3 regions of the Cryobacterium sp. TMT1-62 genome follow, and region 3 is predicted to be linked to each of the others. Evidence: predicted binding sites of a transcription regulator. Region 3 holds the regulator's gene; each other region holds the start of a gene.
What was found. Region 3 encodes LexA, which represses DNA repair genes until DNA is damaged. Its sites were predicted from a motif close to TCGAACANNTGTTCGA; they were not measured.
Positions count from the first base shown of each region.

Region 1: a site for LexA is predicted at 4,028-4,043, ahead of E3T34_RS01745 (HNH endonuclease signature motif containing protein). Genes of this name have one in related genera too.
Region 2: a site for LexA is predicted at 2,632-2,647, ahead of E3T34_RS05095 (DNA polymerase III subunit alpha). Genes of this name have one in related genera too.

Region 1 covers NZ_SOGZ01000004.1:177,232-183,796, reverse strand. The annotation lists gene E3T34_RS01755 (FAD-binding monooxygenase) at 1-1,625, shown strand, start outside; gene arfB (alternative ribosome rescue aminoacyl-tRNA hydrolase ArfB) at 1,726-2,148, opposite strand; gene E3T34_RS01745 (HNH endonuclease signature motif containing protein) at 2,279-3,856, opposite strand; gene E3T34_RS01740 (pseudouridine synthase) at 4,133-4,978, opposite strand; gene nrdD (anaerobic ribonucleoside-triphosphate reductase) at 5,287-6,565, shown strand, end outside.
Region 2 covers NZ_SOGZ01000022.1:30,658-37,222, reverse strand. The annotation lists gene E3T34_RS05095 (DNA polymerase III subunit alpha) at 1-2,592, opposite strand, end outside; gene E3T34_RS05090 (AI-2E family transporter) at 2,742-3,857, shown strand; gene E3T34_RS16050 (acyl-CoA dehydrogenase family protein) at 3,982-5,160, opposite strand; partial or broken gene E3T34_RS16045 (enoyl-CoA hydratase/isomerase family protein) at 5,179-6,219, opposite strand.
Region 3 covers NZ_SOGZ01000015.1:29,668-36,232, reverse strand. The annotation lists gene E3T34_RS03510 (methylenetetrahydrofolate reductase) at 1-650, shown strand, start outside; gene metE (5-methyltetrahydropteroyltriglutamate--homocysteine S-methyltransferase) at 647-2,989, shown strand; gene lexA (transcriptional repressor LexA) at 3,183-3,887, opposite strand; gene E3T34_RS03495 (LysM peptidoglycan-binding domain-containing protein) at 4,171-4,527, shown strand; gene E3T34_RS03490 (histidinol-phosphate transaminase) at 4,577-5,656, shown strand; gene hisB (imidazoleglycerol-phosphate dehydratase HisB) at 5,683-6,306, shown strand; gene hisH (imidazole glycerol phosphate synthase subunit HisH) at 6,303-6,565, shown strand, end outside.

The sequences.
Region 1 (6,565 bases), on a different contig from region 3:
CGTTCGGTTTCGCGGAACGCATCATCGCCGAGGCCTACCGCATCACCGAAATGGCCTTCTGGACACCGGACCCCGCCGACGTGACCCGCATCATCCGTTCGGCCCGTGCCGTGGACGACCCCACCGGCATCAGCGAATTCCCGCACCTGATCGTCAACCAGGCGCGTGTTCTCGACTACTTCGCCGAAGTGATGGCGCACTCCCCCACGCGAATGGAGCCGGATTTCGGCTTCGACTTCCGCAGCCTGGAGAACACCGACGAGGGCGAGTATCCCGTCACGGTGACGCTCGTGCACACCACCGGGGAGAAGCAGGGCCAGGAACGCGTCGTGCACGCCAAGTACGTGGTGGGCGCCGACGGTGCCCGCAGCGCTGTGCGCGACTCGATCGGCTGTACGCTCGCCGGCGACCAGGCATTCCACGCCTGGGGCGTTATGGACGTGCTCGCGGTCACCGACTTCCCGGACATCCGCATGAAGTGCGCGATCCAGTCCGAATCCGGCGGCAACATCCTGCTCATCCCGCGCGAGGGCGGATACCTATTCCGCATGTATGTGGATCTCGGCGAGGTGGCCGCTGACGACAACGGGGCAGTGCGCACGACGACGATCGAGGAGATCATCGCGAAGGCCAACGGCATCCTCCACCCGTATACCCTCGACGTGAAGAATGTCGCCTGGCACAGCGTGTACGAGGTCGCCCATCGTCTCACCGATCGGTTCGACGACCTCCTCCCCCACGAGATCGGCACACGCACCCCGCGGGTGTTCATCACCGGGGACGCCTGCCACACGCATAGCGCCAAGGCCGGCCAGGGCATGAACGTGTCGATGCAGGACGGCTTCAACCTGGCCTGGAAACTCGGCTACGTGATCGAAGGCCGCAGCCCCGAATCCCTGCTCGGTACCTACTCTGCCGAGCGCCAGGTCATCGCAAAGAACCTGATCGATTTCGACAAGACCTGGTCGACCCTGATGGCGACGAAGTCGGAGGACCTGGAAGTTCCACTGGAGGAGTTCTATACGAAGACGGCCGAGTTCCCGTCGGGTTTCATGACGGAATACCCGCCGTCGATGCTGACCGGCGAGGCAACACACCAGCACCTCGCCACGGGATTCCCGCTCGGCAAGCGCTTTAAGTCCGCCCCGGTGGTGCGCGTCGGCGACGCCAACCCCGTGCAGCTCGGACACCACCACCGCGCCGACGGCCGGTGGCGCCTGTACGCGTTCGCGGATGCCGCTGTGTCCGGCGATGCCTCGGCGCTGACCGAGTGGGCCGAGTGGATTCGCACCTCACTAGAGTCGCCGCTGCTCGCGTACACCCCTACCGGGAGCGACATCGACAGTGTCTTCGACGTCAAAGTGGTCTACCAGCAAGAGCACACCGGGGTGGACATCGGCCGGGTTCCGGGCGTTTTCCTGCCGATAAGAGGACCCTTTGAGCTGATCGACTACGAAAAGCTCTATGCAACCGACCCGGCGCACGACATCTTCGAGCTGCGCGGGATCGACCGCGGCGGTGCCGTCGTGGTGGTGCGCCCGGACATGTATGTGGCCAACGTGCTGCCGCTGACCGCGACCGCTGAGCTCGCGGCGTTCTTCCGACAGATGTTGCTGGTGCGGTAGCCGCTCCTGCGTTAGCCGCTCCTGCGGACACCTCAGGCCGCGAGAGCGGGTGACTCGTCGCTTTGAGCTGCGCTGTTCGACGATTCACCCGCTCTCGCAGCTAGCCGGCGGACGGCCTCTGCCGCTGCTTCTTGGTGGCCGACCGCTGTTGCTTCGCGGCGAGGTGCCTTCGGCCCGAACCACGAGTGGGTTTGGTCGGCCGGCGGATGGGCGCATCGGGAGCCAGGCCCGTGGCCACGATGTCGGCGAGCTTCGCCAGAGCGAGCTCGCGGTTGCGCAGCTGGGAGCGCCGCTCGGACGCGGTCACGGTGATCGCCCCGTCGACGAGGCGTTTGGCGAGGCGGGCGAGCAGGCGCATCCGCTGGTCGTCGGAAAGCTTCTCCGACTCGGCAACGCTCCAGATGAGCTCGACGCGGCTGTCGGAGGTGTTCACGTGCTGGCCGCCCGGCCCTGACGACCGCGAGAACCGCCAGCCGAGTTCGCGCTCGGGAATAATCAGCGCGGGCGACACCTCCAGATCCATGTGACCAGCGTGACACGATCTTGGGGTTGGTGTCGGCTGGAGTGCTCCGGCGGCCAAGCAACACCGCGATCGCGCCTGTCGAACTGTGGGGGCACTGTGCGCCCGGGTGGTGGCGGACGAAGCCACGTTCTTAGGAGGCGGTGGTGACCCGATTTCGGGAACGCACGGTGACGCTGGTCGAGCCCGCCGAGACCGGTGAGCGGCTGGCCGGGTTCTCTCCCCCAGGCCGCCAGGTGCGGGTGGGGTCGTAGCAGTAGGGTGCCCTGACTTCGGGTGTGCCGCGGATCATGCGGATGTTCCAGCCGGAGGTGTCGATGCTGTGGTGGTGGTACCAGCAGAGGAGGACCCCGTTGGTGATCTTGGTTTTTCCGCCGCGGTACCAGGGGATCACGTGGTGTACTTCGCACCAGGCGGCGGGCACGGTGCAGCCGGGAATGATGCAGCCGCCGTCGCGGGCGCTGATGGCGCGGCGTTGGGCCCGGTTGAAGAAACGATTCTCGGTGCTGAGGCTGAGGACCTCGTTGTGCGGCCCGAACCGGATCTCCTGAAATCCGCCGGCGCAGAGCGCCTGCTTCACACTTGTCAGAGAGATCGGCGCTTCGACGCCGTCGATCCAACCCACCCCATGGTCGGCGGTAAGGTCGGCCTGGTTGACGTGGATCATGACGGTGGGGGCGGCGCCGCCCATGGTCGGGGTCCCCGCGTCACGGGTGGCGGCTTCGAACACACCACGGAGGATGTCGGCGCGTTTCTGACCACCGTTACGGTCGTCGCTGAGGGCCGCGGCCTCCGCCCCCGGGATCAGCTGCCCGGCCGCCATGCGCGCCTGTTCTTCTTCGGTCGGAAACTTGGGCGCCGCGTGGGCGGAGAGATACGTGTCGAAGATGGCGTTCATGATGCCGCGGAGCTCCGGCGTGACTCCGCCGCGGAGCGGGTAGAGACCGTCGCGGAAGAGCCCGAACCCGACAGCGCTGCGGGCCTCGGCGACGGGCTCGTTGGGGGCGGTGCCGTCGGGATCGAGGCGAGCCTGCCACTGCCCCGCCATGCCCCGCACCAGGTCCGCAGGAAACGCGAACCCCTCGCCGGGCAGGCCGCGGGTTTCGTCGGTGACGGCGCCGGTCGCACTGGCCACCAGGGCACGTTCGGCAGTGCCGAGGTCGTCGGGCGCGACCCGGGCCGCGACCTGGTCGAGGGCGGTGACGATGTTCTCGGCCGCGTCCACGCCGAGGTCCCCGGCGGTGAGGGCGTCCGCCACGGCCGGGTAGTAGGGCGGCAACATGCTGGTGCCCGCCCGGCGCGGGGTCACGTTCTCGCCCAGGCGCACCCGCCGGTTCGCCTCCCGGGAAGAGACGCTAGTCAGACGGGTGATCAGGTCGATGCCGCTGCTGGCCCCGTTCTTATACGCCAGGGACTCATGGCCCAGGATGCGGCGGGACCGCACCGAAATGTCAGCGGCGGAGGCAACCCTGGCCGCATCGACCCGACGGCCGAGGTCTTCAACCGTACCCAGCACCATCATCGCGTCCGCCTCACCCAGGAGGGAGAAGGACACCGAGTCCAGCACGGCCGCGGCCAGGTCACGGGCCTGCTGCAGCTGCTGCACGAGGGATGACTGTGCACGCGGTGCCTGCGCGAGGGGTGCCTGCGCGAGGGAAGGCACCGCCTGCGGTGAGGCGGTGGGGTGGTGCGGAGTGGGGACTCCAGCCATGCCTTAATAGTAGATGTGTACTAATAACAAGTCAAGAGGTTCTGAACGAGTATAGAAAATAATTCGGTCGGCGCGGTGCCGTGGTTGGCCGACCACGCGCATCCGTCGGTGCGCCCCTCAGGCACCGCGGGCTTCCTAACGAATTCGACGGAGATTTTACCGATTTCGAGCCCAAACGGATGTTCTGGGCCGGTTCTGAGCAAAATCTCCGTCGAATTCGTTCGGCCGGGGGCCGGCGGCGGATGCGTAACGATGGGTCGGGAGGTTGGGGCGCCTTCAGGCTGAGCCAGCAGCACCCCCAGCAACAGCAACAGCAACCTCAGCCTGCAGCGGAAGCGCCCGGACGCTCTCGAAGCGGCGCAACTCCCCGTCGATCGGATCGGTGAAGGTCACCTCGCTCGCCAGGAGCTGCAGCGGGCGGGTGAAATCGTCGAGTGCGACATCCTGAACGACCGGGTACACCGGGTCATCGATGATGGGGATCCCTAGGCCCAGCATGTGCATTCGCAGCTGATGGGTCTTTCCGGTGCGCGGCGTCAGCCGATAGACGCCCGTGTGCTGCAGAACGGTCTCCAGCTCGATCAGCGACTCGGCATTGGCCGGGTCGTCGGTCACCTCGGCTTGCCAGTGGCCGCGCCTGCTCCTGAGGTGGTTGCGCACGGTGACGGGCAAATCCAGATCCGGCCGCAGCGGGGCCAGCGCCCGGTAGGTCTTTTCGACCTCGCCGCGTTGGAACATCGATTGATACTCCCCACGCCAGCGCCGCTCCGTCGCCAGAACCACGAGGCCCGATGTCACCCGATCCAGGCGATGCAACGGCGAGAGCTCGGGAAGTCCCAACTCGGCGCGCAAGCGCACCACCACACTCTGTACAACGTGTCGGCCGCGCGGAATGGTCGAGAGAAAGGCCGGCTTGTCGATCACGACGAGTCGGGCATCCCGATGCACCACGTGGATGGTCCCGGGCACGACTGTCTCATCGGCGAGATCGCGATGAAACCAGACAAAGGTACGCGGGCCGTAGGGGTCGCTGCCCACGACCAGCGCGCCCGACTGATAGGCGAAGCGTTCCCCGGCCAGAAACCCGGCGACATCGACAAACTCGGCGAGTCGCTCGAGCAACCACGCACCCATGGTCGGCCACGGATGCGGCCCGGCCCGGCCCCCATCCGGCGTGCATACCCAGGCAGCGTCAAGCCCGTGGCGCTGTGGCAACGGGGAGGGCGGTGGCATTCACCGATCGTACGCCGCCCGGCAACCGCTCCACCAACTCGGAGACACCGGCGGCGAGCCGAAGCGCATGACTGCGAAACCCTACAGGTAGTATGTGAATCGCACCCCAACCACTAGATGTGGTTCTTTCGCCTGACTCAGCGTCCCGCCCGATTGCCGTGGGTACCGACCCAAGGAGATGGCAGCGCGTGCTGAAAATGGAAAATCCCGGCGCAGGAAACCTCACGACCGAGCATGCTCTGGGCGCGCTCATGGTGGCCAAACGGGACGGCCGCCTGCTCGCCTTCGACAACGCCCGCATCTACGCGGCACTGGCCAAGAGCTTCACCGAGGTGAACGGCGAGTTGACCCCGCTCACGCACCGCACCATCCGTGACCTGGTCGCTCGCGTCGACCGCGAGATCGCCTCGCGCTTCGCGGTCGACATCAAGATCTACGAGGTGCAGAACATCGTGGAACACGCCCTGCTGGACAGCAAGGAGTACGACGCCGCCGAGGCCTACATCAACTACCGCATCCAGCGGGACTTCGCCCGCAGCAAGGCCACCGACATCAACCACTCGATCATAAAACTGATCAGCAAAGACGAGTCGGTCGTCAACGAGAACGCCAACAAGGACAGCGACGTCTTCAACACCCAGCGCGACCTGACCGCCGGCGCGGTGGGCAAGGCCATCGGCCTGAAGATGCTGCCCCCGCACGTCGCCAACGCCCACCAGAAGGGCGACCTGCACTTCCACGACCTCGACTACCACCCCTACGCGCCGATGACGAACTGCTGCCTGATCGACTTCACGACGATGCTGAGCCAGGGCTTCCGAATCGGCAACGCCGACGTCAACCCGCCCCGGTCGATCCAGACGGCGACGGCCCAGATCTCGCAGATCATCGCCAACGTGTCGTCGAGCCAGTACGGCGGATGCTCGGGGAACCGCATCGACGAAGTTCTCGCCCCCTACGCCGAGAAGAACCTCGAAAAGCACCTGGTCGACGCAGGCAAGTGGATCGCGGATAAGTCGCAGCACCGGTCCTATGCCGAGGAGAAGACCCTCAAGGACATCTACGACGCGATGCAGAGCCTCGAATACGAGATCAACACCCTGTTCACCTCGAACGGGCAGACCCCCTTCACCTCCCTGGGCTTCGGCCTCGGCACCAGCTGGTTCGAGCGAGAAATCCAGAAGGCGATTCTACAGATCCGGATCGAGGGGCTCGGCAGTGAGAAGCGCACGGCAATTTTCCCGAAACTGATCTTCACCATCAAGCGCGGCCTCAACCTTGCACCGAACGACCCGAATTACGACATCAAGCAGCTTGCGCTGGAATGTTCCACCAAACGCATGTACCCCGACATCCTCAACTACGACAAGATCGTCGAACTCACCGGCAGCTTCAAGGTGCCGATGGGCTGCCGCTCGTTCCTGCAGGGCTGGACCGACGAGCAGGGCAACGACGTCTCCGAGGGTCGGATGAATC
Region 2 (6,565 bases), on a different contig from region 3:
GGCGCGTTCGGCGGCCGTGCAGCCGGAGAGTTCCGGCAGGGCGAGACGGATGCCGCGCCGGCCGCCGTCGGACTGCTCGCCGTCGATCTGCTCCACCCGGTAGTCGAGGGCGCTGTGTTGCACGTCCAGGCCCAGTACCGGCACGCCGAGCAGCCGAGCCTCGGCCACGATCAGGTCTTTCGGCCACATACCGGGGGCGTGGGTGAGGAGTCCGGCCAGGAACACCGCGGGGTGGTGGGTCTTGAGCCAGGCGGACTGGTAGGTGGGCAGGGCGAACGCCGCCCCGTGCGCCTTGGCGAAACCGAAACTACCGAACCCGGCGAGCACCCTCCAGGCGCGGTCGATCACGGCGGGGGTGAACCCGCGCTCGAGGGCACGCATCCGCACGTACTCCTCGATCCGGGCAAGCTGCTCCGGTTTGCCAAGGTGGCGGCGGAAGACATCCGCTCGGCCGAGCCCGCAGCCGGTGAGTTCGTCGAACAGTCGCATCACCTGCTCGTGGAAGATCACCACACCCTGGGTCTCCCGGAGGAACGGCTCGAACCGAGGGTGGATGTAGTCGGGCATCACCTCCCCATGCCGGGCCTGAAGGTATTTCAGGGGCATGTTGTTCTGCATCGGCCCGGGCCGGAACAGGGAGATCTCCACGGTGAGGTCGTTGAACACCTCGGGCTGCAGCTTGCCGACCAGCTCCATCTGGCCGGGAGATTCGATCTGGAAGATGCCGAGGGTGCGAGTGGAGCGGATCAGTTCGAAGGTGTCCGGGTCGTTCAGTGGGATTCGGTCGAGGTCAATGGTCTCGCCCGACAATCGGTGATGTTCCTCGACGGCGTGGGCCATGGCCGACTGCATGCGCACACCGAGGATGTCCAGCTTGATCAGGCCCATCGGGTCCATGTCGTGCTTGTCGAACTGGGACATGGGCAGCCCCATGCCGGACGCCTGCACCGGGGTGCGGTCGAGCAGGGAGGCGTCGGAGAGGATGACGCCGCAGGGGTGCACGGAGATGTGCCGGGGAAGCCGGTCGAGTTTGGCGGTCAGGTCGACCAGCAGGTCGAGCTGCGAGGAGGCGCGCACCTCGGCGGCCAACGGCTCGAGCTCGGGCTTCTCGGCCAGGGCGCGGCGGAAGTCGCGCGCGTTGAAGCGCCACATCTGCTTGGCCACCGCGGCCACCTGCTCGTGATTCATGCCGAGGGCCAGGCCGGCGTCGCGCACGGCCCCGCGGCCGCGGTAGGCGTTCGTCATGGACATCAGCGACACCCGATCGCTGCCGAAGGTGTCGAAGAGCGTGCGATAGACGTCGTGCCTTCTGGCGGACTCGACGTCGAGGTCGATGTCGGGCAGGGTCTGCCGCTCGGGGGAGAGGAATCGCTCCCAGAGCAGCCCGTTGGAGATGGGCTCGACGGAGGAGGTGTGCAGGGCGTAGTTGAGCACCGAGCCCACCCCGGACCCGCGCGCCTGGATGCGGATGCCCATCTCCCGGATGATGTCCGCCACCCGGGCGACGGTGAGGAAGTAGCCGGCGAAACCGAGGTGCTCCACCGTCTTCAGCTCATGCACGAGACGTGCGTGCGCAGCATCCGCCAGCGACCGGCCCGCCGGCGACGTGACGGGGTAGCGGTCGTCGATGCCGGCCCGGGCCCGGGCGTGCAGCTCGGTCAGCGGGTCGCCGCTGACGCCGATGATGCGTGCCTCCGGCATGCGCGGGCGACCCAGGCCGATGTCGGAGTCCGGGTCGAGGCTGCACCGCTCGGCAAGCTGCTCGGTGTCGCGGAACAGTCGGTCGACGGCGCCGTCGTCGTGCAGCCCGGCGTCGACGACCATGCGCGCCACCTGCCTCATGGCGACTTCGGGTTTCAGCCAGGCCTGGCCGTTGGTCTGCAGCTGCTCCAGGTTCGCCAGCGCCGTCAGGGTGCGGGCCGCGTCGGCCAGGTCGGCGGTGACGGCCTCGTCGGGGGTGCCGTAGCGCACGGCGTTGGTGAGCACGGCGGGCAGCGCGGCGTGCTCGAAGAGGGCGAGCATGCGGGTGGCCGGCGTCACGCTGCCGGGAGTCCCCGGCGCCGCCAGATGGCAGACGATTTCACCCACCACCGACTGCGGCGGCAGGGCGCGCAGCCACGCGGTGAGGCAGGCGCCGGCCGCGTCGGTGTCGCGGCGCTCGACCGATTGGCCCACATCGGAGGTAGGGCCGAGCAGCACGGTGAGGCAGCGCAGTCCGGCCAGCTCGGCGAGGTGCGAGCGGGCGATGCTGGGGCGCCCCGACGCGCTGTGCGCGGCGCTGTTGTGGGCGGCGCTGACCGCGCGGCAGAGGGCCGCATAGCCACGACCGTTCATATCACCATGGGCGAGCACCACGATCCGGCCCAACGGATGCCCGTCGTCGTCGTGCACCGCGAGGTCGGCGCCCAGCCCCGGCCGGATACCCGCGGCCGCGCAGGCGCGCACGTGCTTGACCGCGCCGTAGAGACCGTCCCGGTCGGTGAGGGCCAGGAAGGAGCCGTTCTGCGCCTGCGTCTGCTCCACCAGCGCCTGGGGGAGTGTGACCCCGAAGTGCGTGGAGTAGGCGCTCGCGACGTGGAGGTGTGCGAACATGTGTGTACTCCTCTGGCGGGCAGGTCGACGGGTGATAGATAGAACAAATGTTCGATGTAGGGAGTGTACGTCACACGGCCGACACGCGCTACCGGCAGTCTGGCTAGGCTTGGTGGCTCAGCCGTCGTTCGCCTCGTTTGGAGATCCCCATGACCACGCCCACTTCGTCCTGGACGGACTATCTCGGCCGGGCCGCCATCCGCTCCGGTCAGGCCCTGCTGGTCCTCGCCCTGCTGGTGGTGGCCATCTACGGGATCACGCAGCTCAAGCTGGTCTTCACCCCGCTCCTGATCGCCCTGATCGTGGCGTCGGCGCTGCGCCCCTTCATGCGGTTCCTGCTGGCCCGCGGGGCGAACGAATCCCTTGCTGCGGCGATCACCCTGATCTTGAGCGTCGCGGTCTTCGGTGGCGTCGTCACCCTCGTGGTGTTCGGCATCCGCGGCGAGTGGGACACCCTCTTCACCTCGGCCAGCGAGGGGCTCGACAGCCTGCAGGAACTGCTCACCAGCGGCACGCTGCCGATCGATTCCGCTCAGATCGATTCGGTGCGCGAATCGGTCATCGACTTCGCCACCAGCAGCCAGTTCGGGTCCGGGGCCCTGGTCGGGGTCTCCGTGGCCGCCGAGATCGTGGCCGGCGTGGTGCTCGGCCTCGTCGTGCTCTTCTATTTCCTGAAGGACGGCCCCCGCATTTGGAGCTTCCTCATCCAGCCGCTCGCCGGCAAGCGGCACGAGCGGGCCGTACGCGTCGGCGTGAGCAGCGTCGAGGTATTCGGCAACTACGTGCGCGGCACGGCGATCGTCGCGTTCGTCGACGCCCTGTTCATCGGGATCGGACTGTGGATCCTGCAGGTTCCGCTGGCGCTGCCGCTCGCCGTCATCGTCTTCGTCGGCGCGTTCATCCCCATCGTCGGGGCGACGGCCGCCGGCATCCTGGCCGCACTGGTGGCCCTCGTCACGAACGACCTGACCACCGCCATCATCGTGGTCACGATCGTGGTCGCAGTCAACCAGCTCGAGGGCAACTTCCTGTCCCCGGTGGTGCTCGGCAAGTCACTGCGCCTGCACGGCCTGGTGATCCTGCTGGCACTGACGGCCGGCACGATCCTGGGCGGCATCGTCGGCGCGGTCATCTCGGTGCCGATCGCCGCCGTGGGCTGGGCCGTCATCAAGGCCTGGAACGCTCCCACGCCGCCAGTTCCGGTCGCGCCGGTTGAATCGGCCCCGCCTGCCCCGCCGCTCGGGGCGGCCGGCGCGACACCCTAGCCGATGCGCGCCAGGTTCGGTGTTGAACCAATTCGACGGAGATTCTCGTTCACAACTGCCTTTTCGGAGTTTTCAGGGCCGATTCGGGCAGAATCTCCGTCGAATTCGTTCGGGCGAGCGGTGATCAGCTGAAGGCGGAGATGCCGGTCACGGCCCGGCCGACCAACAGCGCGTTGATCTCGTAGCTGCCCTCGTAGGAGTAGATCGCCTCGGCGTCGGCGAAGATCTTGGCCATCTCGTACCGGGTGCTGATGCCGTTGCCGCCGAGCAGACCGCGGCCCAGGGCCACCGTTTCGCGCATCCGGGTCGTGCAGGTCGCCTTCGCGAGGGCCGCCTGGTCCATCGTGAGCCGCCCGCTCTCCTGCAGTCGCGCCATCTGCACCATCAGCGACAGCGACAAGGTGGCGTTGCCGATCATGCGGGAGAGCTGCTCCTGCACCAGCTGGAAGGATGCGATGGGCATGCCGAACTGGCGCCGCTCCAGCGCATAGGCGCGGGCCACGTCGAAGGCGGCGAGCTGCTGGCCGACCGCCTGCCACGACACCCAGATCCGCGAGTTCCGGAGCAGCACGTTCGTGTCCTGAAAGCTCCGGCTGCCCGGCAGCCAGTTCGTGTACGGGATCCGCACCTCCGTGAGGGTGATGTCGGCGTTCTGCACGATCCGCACCGCGATCTTGTTCTCGATCGGGGTGGCCGTGAACCCGGGCCGCTCCGTCTCGACGATGAATCCCTTGATCTGCCCGTCCGCGGTGTCCCGGGCCCAGACCAGCACGTAGTCGGCCATGGCGCCGTTGCCGATCCAGCGTTTGGTGCCGTTGAGCACCCACTCGTCGCCGCTGCGGGTGGCCGTGGTCTCCATCATGCGGGAGATGTCCGAGCCGTGTTCCGGTTCCGTCAGGGCGAAGGCCCCGATCTTATCCAGGGCCAGGAGGCCCGGCAGCAGACGTTCCCGCTGCTCGGGTGAGCCGAGCTCGTCGATGGCGGCGGCGAACAGCTCGTGGTGCACGCCGTAGAACGTGGAGATCGAGGTGTCGGCCCGGGTCAGCTCCATCTGCAGCAGCCCGGTGAGCAGATGGCTGGTCGCGGCAGCACCGGTCGCGGCGAGGTTCTGCGCGGCGAGGCGGGGCAGCAGCTCGAACGGGAACGCGGCGCGGTTCCAGTAGTCCACGGCGAGAGGGCGCACCTCGGCCTGATAGAACGATCGCGCCGCGGCCAGCCGCGCGCGCTCACCCGGGGTGAGCAGATCGGTGACGAAGATCAGGTCGGCGTCGACGTAGGGCACCTCGCCCAGCCCGGGCCCCATTCCGAGCCCCAGCTCCTGCTCGCCGAGCGGCGCGAAGAACGCGGCGACGGATGCCTCCGTCACCTCGCCGAGGCCGGCCGGCGACCACCGGGGGCTGCGGTCCTTGTCGATCACCTGGGCCCGGATGCCCTCCTGCAGCTCGCTCCGCTGCAGGAAACGGAGCGTCACCCGGTACTCCTGATCGAGCGCCTCGTCGAGGCTCGGGAGCCGCCGGGCCCGGCGCAGCGAGGCCAGGGTGACCGCGAGTGCGGTCGGCGACCTCGTGAGGATGAGGGCGGCGGCGTCGCGGGCGGCTTCCACCGGGGAACGCCGCAGGGCGGCGACGATCTCGCCCACGTCATCGGACGCGTAGCACTCGTCGATCCAGTGCCGCTGGGCGAGGAGGACGGAGGGCGGGGGAGTCTCGGCCAGGGCGCGCACCGCCTCGGCCGCGTCGGTCTCGGCCAGGGTGCGGACCAGGGCAGGGAGCCGGTCGCTCGGCACGAAGTGGTCGGCCAGGCCCAGTGCGATGGCGTCGGACCCGGAGACCAGGGCGGCGGTCAGGGCGAGGTGGGTGCCGAGCTCACCGGGGGCATGGGACAACAGCCAGCTTCCGCCGACGTCGGGTACGAAGCCGATCGCGGTCTCCGGCATCCCCAGCCGCGTGCGCTCGGTCACGATCCGGGTGTTCGCATGGCCGGAGACGCCGACCCCGCCGCCGAGCACGACGCCGTCCATCACGGCCAGGTACGGTTTGGCGAACCGGTGGATCTGCGCGTTCAGATGGTACTCGTCGGCGAAGAACCGGGCGGCCTCGGCGTCAGCGTCCGCTCGATCGTCCGCGCCCGCGTCCGCACTGCGGTAGATCGCCACGATGTCGCCCCCGGCGCAGAGGCCCCGGTCGCCGCTACCGGTCAGCAGAACGGTCTCGACCTGACCGTCGACGGCCCAGTCGGTCAGCACCGCGGACATCCGTCGGATCATCGCGTGGGTCAGGGCGTTCAGTGCCGCCGGGCGGTTCAGGATGATCTGGGCGAGCCGCCCGTCGCGGCGCAGCAGAATGTCCGGCCGGTCATCCATGAGCTCGAGCATGGACCCCACGCTACCGGCACAGACTCAGATCGTTCGGAAGCGACTCCGCAGCGACTCAGAAGCGGGCGAGCTGCTCCGCCTTGTTGGCGTCGAATTCGGCGTCGGTGACGGTCCCCGTGGCGCGCCGGCCCGGCTCGACGTGGACCTGGAACGGATGCGCAGCAACCTCGACTTCACCGACGGCCTGGTGTTCAGCGAACGGGTGACCACCCTGCTCGCGGAGGTCCTCGGCAAGGCCGCCGCGTTCGCCCTCGTGCAGCGCGCGTCGGAGGAGTGCTACCGCACCAACCGCCCGCTGCGGGTGGTGCTCTCCGCCCTGATCACCGCCGGGGAC
Region 3 (6,565 bases):
AGGGTGAGGCCTTCCTCGGCGACCTGGGCAGCGCCGCGGAACTGGTGCAGCTGATCCACCGGGTGCAGGCCGAGCGGGTGCCGTACCGCGAGGCCGTGATCCCGGGACTCCCTGCCGCCCGCACGATCAAGCGGGAACGGGAGAAGGTACGCATCGCCGTGGCCGCCTTCCCGAACGGCCACCCGCGCTCCCGGTCGGCCACTCAGGACATCGACGCGCTCCTGGCCAAGCAGGCCGCCGGCGCCAACCTGGCGATCACGCAACTCTTCTTTCACGCCGACCACTACCTCAGCTTCATCCTGCGAGCCCGTGCCGCCGGGGTCGAATTCCCGATCCTGCCCGGGATCATGCCGGTCACGAGCCCGGCCCGCCTGCGCCGCATCCTCGAGTTGTCCGGCGAGGAACTGCCGTCCGAGCTGGCGATCGCGCTCGAGGTGGAGCCGACGAAGGAAGGCCAGCGTGAGATCGGCATCCGCCAGGCCACCGAACTGGCCCGGGAACTCATCGCCGGCGGTGCCCCCGGGCTGCACCTCTACGCCTTCAACCAGCACGAGACCGTGCTCGCCGTGCTCGACGGCTGCGGTCTGCTCACCCCCACCCTGCCTGCTTCCGCACTGCCTGCCCCTCACCCCGTCAAGGAGAACTCATGATCCATTCTTCCGCCTTTCCCGCCTTTCCCGCCGGCACCATCCTGGGCTACCCGCGCATCGGGCCGCGCCGCCAACTGAAGAAGGCCGTCGAAGCGTTCTGGGCCGGATCGGTCAGCGCCGACGAGCTTGAAGCGACCGCGGCCGCCCTGCGCCAGAGCACCAGGCAGCGCCTCGTGCAGCTGGGACTCGGCCGGGACGACTCGTCCATCCCGGAATCCTTCTCCTACTACGACCAGATGTTGGATGCCCTGTGCACGGTGGGCGCCGTCCCCGCCCGGTTCGCGCATCTGCGGGGCGCGGACGGCCACCTCGACCTGGCCGGCTACTTCACCCTCGCCCGCGGCGAAGGGGAGAATCCGCCGCTGGAGATGACCAAATGGTTCGACACCAACTACCACTACCTGGTGCCGGAGATCGGCCCCGAGACCGAGTTCACCCTCGCCGGCACCCGCCTGGTGCGCGAGTTCGAGGAGGCGAAGGCGGCCGGATTCCTGACCCGGCCCGTCATCGTCGGCCCGGTCACCTTCCTGCTGCTGAGCAAGCCCAGCGACGAGGCCCCGGCCGGATTCAGTCCGCTTGACCGCCTCGACGACCTTGTGCCGGTCTACGCCGCCCTCCTGCAGCGGCTGCGCGCCGCTGGAGCCGAATGGGTGCAGCTCGACGAGCCTGCCCTGGTCAGCGAGAGCATCGACATCCCGAGAACGGATGCCCTCGCCGGCCTCCGCTTCGCCTACAACACCCTCGGCGCCCTCGCCGAGCGTCCCGCCCTGTTTGTCGCCGCGCCGTACGGCAGCCTCGACGACGCCCTACCCGTTCTTGCCATCACCCCGGTGGAAGCCATCGGGCTTGACCTCGTGCGGGGAAGCGTGCCGGCGGAGACCCCCGGACTAAACACGACCACTCTCGTGGCCGGCGTCATTGACGGCCACAATATCTGGCGCGGCGACCTGGCCGCCGCCTTCGACACGGCGGCCGGCCTGGTCCGCCTCTCGCCGCGGATCTCGGTTTCCACCTCAACCTCGCTGCTGCACGTTCCCCACGACGTCGACGACGAATCGGCGCTGGACGACGACCTGAAGACCTGGCTGGCCTTTGCGGATCAGAAGGTCGCGCAGGTTGCCACACTCGCCCGCGGCCTCAGTCTGGGTCGCCGTGCCATCGAGATCGACCTCTCTGCGGCCTCCGCGGCCCTCGACGCGCGGGGGGTGGCTCCCGGAGTCCACGATGGCGCCGTTCGGGTGCGCGCCGACGCGCTCGCTCCGGGCGACTTCACCCGGGGCGCCTACGCAGCCCGAGTGGCAGCCCAGGAGATGGCCCTCGGGCTGCCGTTCCTGCCGACGACCACGATCGGATCCTTCCCGCAGACCGGGGACATCCGTCGGGCCAGGGCGCAGCTGGTACGGGGGGTGCTGAGCACCGCGGACTACCGGGACCTGATGCGCGCCGAAATCCGCCGGGTCGTCTCGCTGCAGGAAGACATCGGCCTCGACGTGATCGTGCACGGGGAGCCGGAACGCAACGACATGGTGCAGTACTTCGCCGAGAACCTGGACGGCTTCGCGGTCACCGAGAACGGCTGGGTGCAGTCCTATGGCAGCCGGTGCGTGCGCCCGTCGATCCTCTGGGGTGACGTGTCCCGGCCGCGGCCCATCACGGTCGAGTGGTCGGCGTTCACGCAGGGGCTGACGCCCAAGCCCGTCAAGGGGATGCTCACCGGTCCGGTCACGATCCTCGCGTGGTCGTTCGTGCGCGACGACCAGCCGCTGGGCGAGACGGCCAGGCAGGTGGCCCTGGCCCTCCGGGACGAGATCGCCGACCTGGAGTCGGCCGGCATTCAGATCGTCCAGGTCGACGAGCCCGCGCTGCGGGAGCTGCTGCCGTTGAAGCAGAAGGACCAGGCGGAATACCTCGACTGGTCGGTGGGGTCCTTCCGCCTGGCGACGGCCGGTGCGGCCGCGGCCACCCAGATCCACACCCACCTCTGCTACTCGGAGTTCGGGGTGGTCATCGACGCGATCCGCAACCTGGACGCCGATGTGACCAGCATCGAGGCGGCACGCTCTCGCATGGAGGTGGTGGGCGATATCCGGTCCCAGGGCTTCGACCACGGTATCGGCCCGGGAGTGTGGGACATCCACTCGCCGCGTGTGCCGAGCGTGTCTGAACTCACCGACCTGCTCGAGCGCGCCGCGGCGGCCATCCCGGCCACCCGGCTCTGGGTGAACCCCGACTGCGGCCTCAAAACCCGCGGCTACACCGAAACCGTCCAGTCCCTGCACAACATGCTCGCCGCCACCCGCATCCTCCGCGCCCGCCTGACCTCCTCCGTCTCCTCCTGACCCCGCCTCCACCCACACAAAAGCCGGGCACGACACCAAGAACAGTGTTCGTGCCCGGCCCACAAGACCCGGCTCACAAGACCCGACCGAAATAACCATGGTGACTCAACACTCGCGCGTCTCCACGACGCTGGTCGAAACCGTCGAGACCAAGAGTCCGCCTGAAATGCTGATGTGCTTGAGTGCTGATGCCCTAAACCGACCGCAGCACTGCCACAACCTTCCCCAGAATCTCGGCGTGATCGCCGACGATGGGTTCGAAGTTGGTGTTGCGGGGCAGTAGCCAGGTGTGCCCGTCGCGCTGGCGGAAGACCTTGACGGTTGCCTCGTTGTCGAGCATGGCTGCAACGATTTCACCGTTTTCGGCGGTCTTCTGCTGCCGCACGACGACCCAGTCTCCGTCCATTATGGCGGCGTCGATCATCGATTCGCCCGACACCTTGAGCATGAACAGATCGCCCTTGCCCACCAGCTGGCGGGGTAGCGGGAAAATCTCGTCGATCTGCTGTTCGGCGGTGATCGGGATGCCGGCGGCGATGCGACCGACGAGCGGAACCATGGCGGCGTCGCCGACCTGCACTCCGGTGTGGAAACTTTCCGAGGCTCCGGCCGTCGTGTCTTCGGGCGACTGCGGAATCTCGATGAGCACCTCCAGTGCTCGGGGACGGTTCGGGTCTCGGCGGAGGTAACCGCTCAGTTCCAGCTGGTTGAGCTGGTGGGTGACGCTCGACAGTGACGACAGGCCGACGGCGTCGCCGATCTCGCGCATGCTCGGCGGATAGCCGCGTTGGCTGACCGAGCGCTGGATGACGTCGAGGATGGCGAGCTGCTTCTCGCTGAGGCTCTTGCGCCGTCTGGTGCCGCCCTTGTCGCGGGGACCGCTGGTGTTCTGTGCCACGTTCGTCGCTCCTCGTTTTGATTGATGCGCTGGCAGCAAGCAGCGAATGCCGCCGATTCACGCGAATGTCGGGGGTGCCTGATTGAGTGTCAATCAACAATCGAAACTGTATCCGCGTTGAGCTCATTAAACAAACATGTATTCGAGTGGGTCGGAATAAATATTTCAGAAACTACCGAATAAGGCTTGATTGTTCGAATAATCGAATATACATTCGGAACATAAGTTCGCATCCGGCTCTCCCGGCCGAGAGTCGGATGCGTCTTCTCACAGGAGGTATCACATGAGCACTGCACTTGAACGAGGCGCCCCCATCGCGACCGGACGCACCCGGCTCCGACTCACCCGGCGCGGTCGCGTCGTTTTCACGTCCCTGGCTGCCTTTCCGCTCGTGGCCGTGGCCCTGGCCGTCGCCCTCAACGGAGGCATCGCCGCCGCCGAGAACTCGACCGTCGCTCACGTGGCCTCGGCCTTCGACTACGTCACCATCAAGTCGGGGCAGTCGCTCTGGCAACTTGCCGAGACAATCGCGCCCACGTCCGATCCGCGCGAGGTGATCGCCGAGATTGTGAGCCTCAATCAGCTGCCGTCCGACAGCGTGCAGCCCGGTCAGCGGCTGGCGCTTCCGAACGACCTGTGAACTACCCGCGGCGAGCCCCCGCCGGTCTCACCCCGGTAATATTGGGGGAGTGACCAGTCTCAACGATCTGCCCCTTCGCGATAATCTGCGCGGACTCACTCCCTATGGGGCGCCGCAGTTGCACGTGCCGGTGGCTCTCAACGTGAACGAGAACACCCACGGCATCCCGGCTGAGGTGGCGCAGGACATCGTGGCGGCGTTGGCCGTGGCGGTCACGACCGTGAACCGATACCCCGATCGGGAGTTCACCGAGCTGCGGGATTCCCTCGCCCGTTATCTCGGTCACGGCCTCACCCGAAAGAACATCTGGGCCGCCAACGGTTCCAACGAGGTTCTTCAGCAGGTGCTGCAGGCCTTCGGCGGCCCGGGTCGGTCCGTGCTCGGCTTCGCGCCGACCTACTCCATGTACCCTCTGCTGGCCTCCGGCACCGGCACCCGCTGGATCGCGGGCGGTCGTGACGCAAAGTTCGAACTCTCCCCGGCCACGGCGCTCGAGTGGGTCGACCGGGTTGCCCCTGACCTCGTCTTCCTCTGCTCGCCGAACAACCCCACCGGCACGCCCCTGTCCCTGGAAACGATCGCGGCCGTCTACGATGCGAGCGACGGCATCGTTGTCGTCGACGAGGCGTACGCCGAGTTCGGGACGGATGACGCGCCAACCGCCCTGAGCCTGCTTCCCGGCCGGGAGCGCCTGCTGGTGTCCCGCACCATGAGCAAGGCGTTCGCCTTCGCCGGTGTGCGCGTCGGCTATCTGGCCGCCGATCCCGCCGTGACGGATGCCCTCCGCCTGGTTCGTCTGCCCTACCACCTGTCCGCGCTCACCCAGGCTGCCGCGGTCGCCGCGCTCGTCCACACGCCCGCGATGCTTGCCATGGTCGACGACATCCGCGGGCAGCGGGACCGCATCGTGAGCGAACTGGCCCGGCTTGGCTACACTCCGCTGCGCAGTGCGAGCAACTTCGTGCTGTTCGGCGGCGTTGAGGACCCTCGGGCCACCTTCGAGGCGCTGCTGGCGGAAGGCATCCTTGTGCGCGACGTCGGCATCCCGGGCCACCTGCGGGTCAGCGCCGGCACCGAGGCCGAGACCACGGCGTTCCTCGACGCCCTCGAGGCGCTTGGGCGGCCGTGAACGGCGCGGGCCAATAAACTAGTCGTATGAGCTTCTCTTTCGCGACCACCTCGCCCCGTTTCGCCCACCTGCAGCGCGAGACCAGCGAGTCGAGCATCGACCTGTCGCTCAATCTCGATGGCACCGGTGAGTCGGACATCCAGACGTCGGTCCCGTTCTTCGATCACCTGCTCACGGCCTTCGCGAAACACTCGTTGACCGACCTCACCGTGCGCGCCCGCGGCGATATCGAGATCGATGTGCACCACACGGTCGAGGACGTCGGCATCTTGCTCGGCCAGGCGATCAAGCAGGCTCTCGGGGACAAATCCGGCATCTCCCGCTACGGTGACGCCGTCGTGCCGCTCGACGAGGCCCTCGTACAGGCCGTCGTCGACATTTCCGGGCGCCCCTACCTCGTGCACCAGGGCGAGCCGGCCGGTTTCGAGTTCCACCTGATCGGCGGCCACTTCACCGGCTCCATGGTGCGCCACGTGTTTGAGGCTATCGCCTTCAACGGCGGCCTCACGGTGCACGTCACCGTGCAGGGCGGCCGCGACCCGCACCACATCGCCGAAGCCGAATTCAAGGCGTTCGCCCGCGCGTTCCGCCAGGCGAAGGCGCTCGACCCGCTGGTGTCCGGCGTCCCCTCGACCAAGGGTGCGCTGTGACCAGCGTCGTTGTCTTCGACTACGGCACCGGAAACGTGCACTCCGCCGTCAAGGCACTCGAACTCGCCGGGGCCGAGGTGACGCTGACCGGCGACCGCCGTCAGGCGCTTGAGGCCGACGGGCTCGTCGTGCCCGGCGTGGGCGCGTTCAGCGCCGTCATGCAGGCTCTGAAGGCGGTGCACGGCGACGAGATCATCGACCGCCGGATCGCGGGCGGACGCCCGGTGCTGGGCATCTGCGTGGGCATGCAGATCATGTT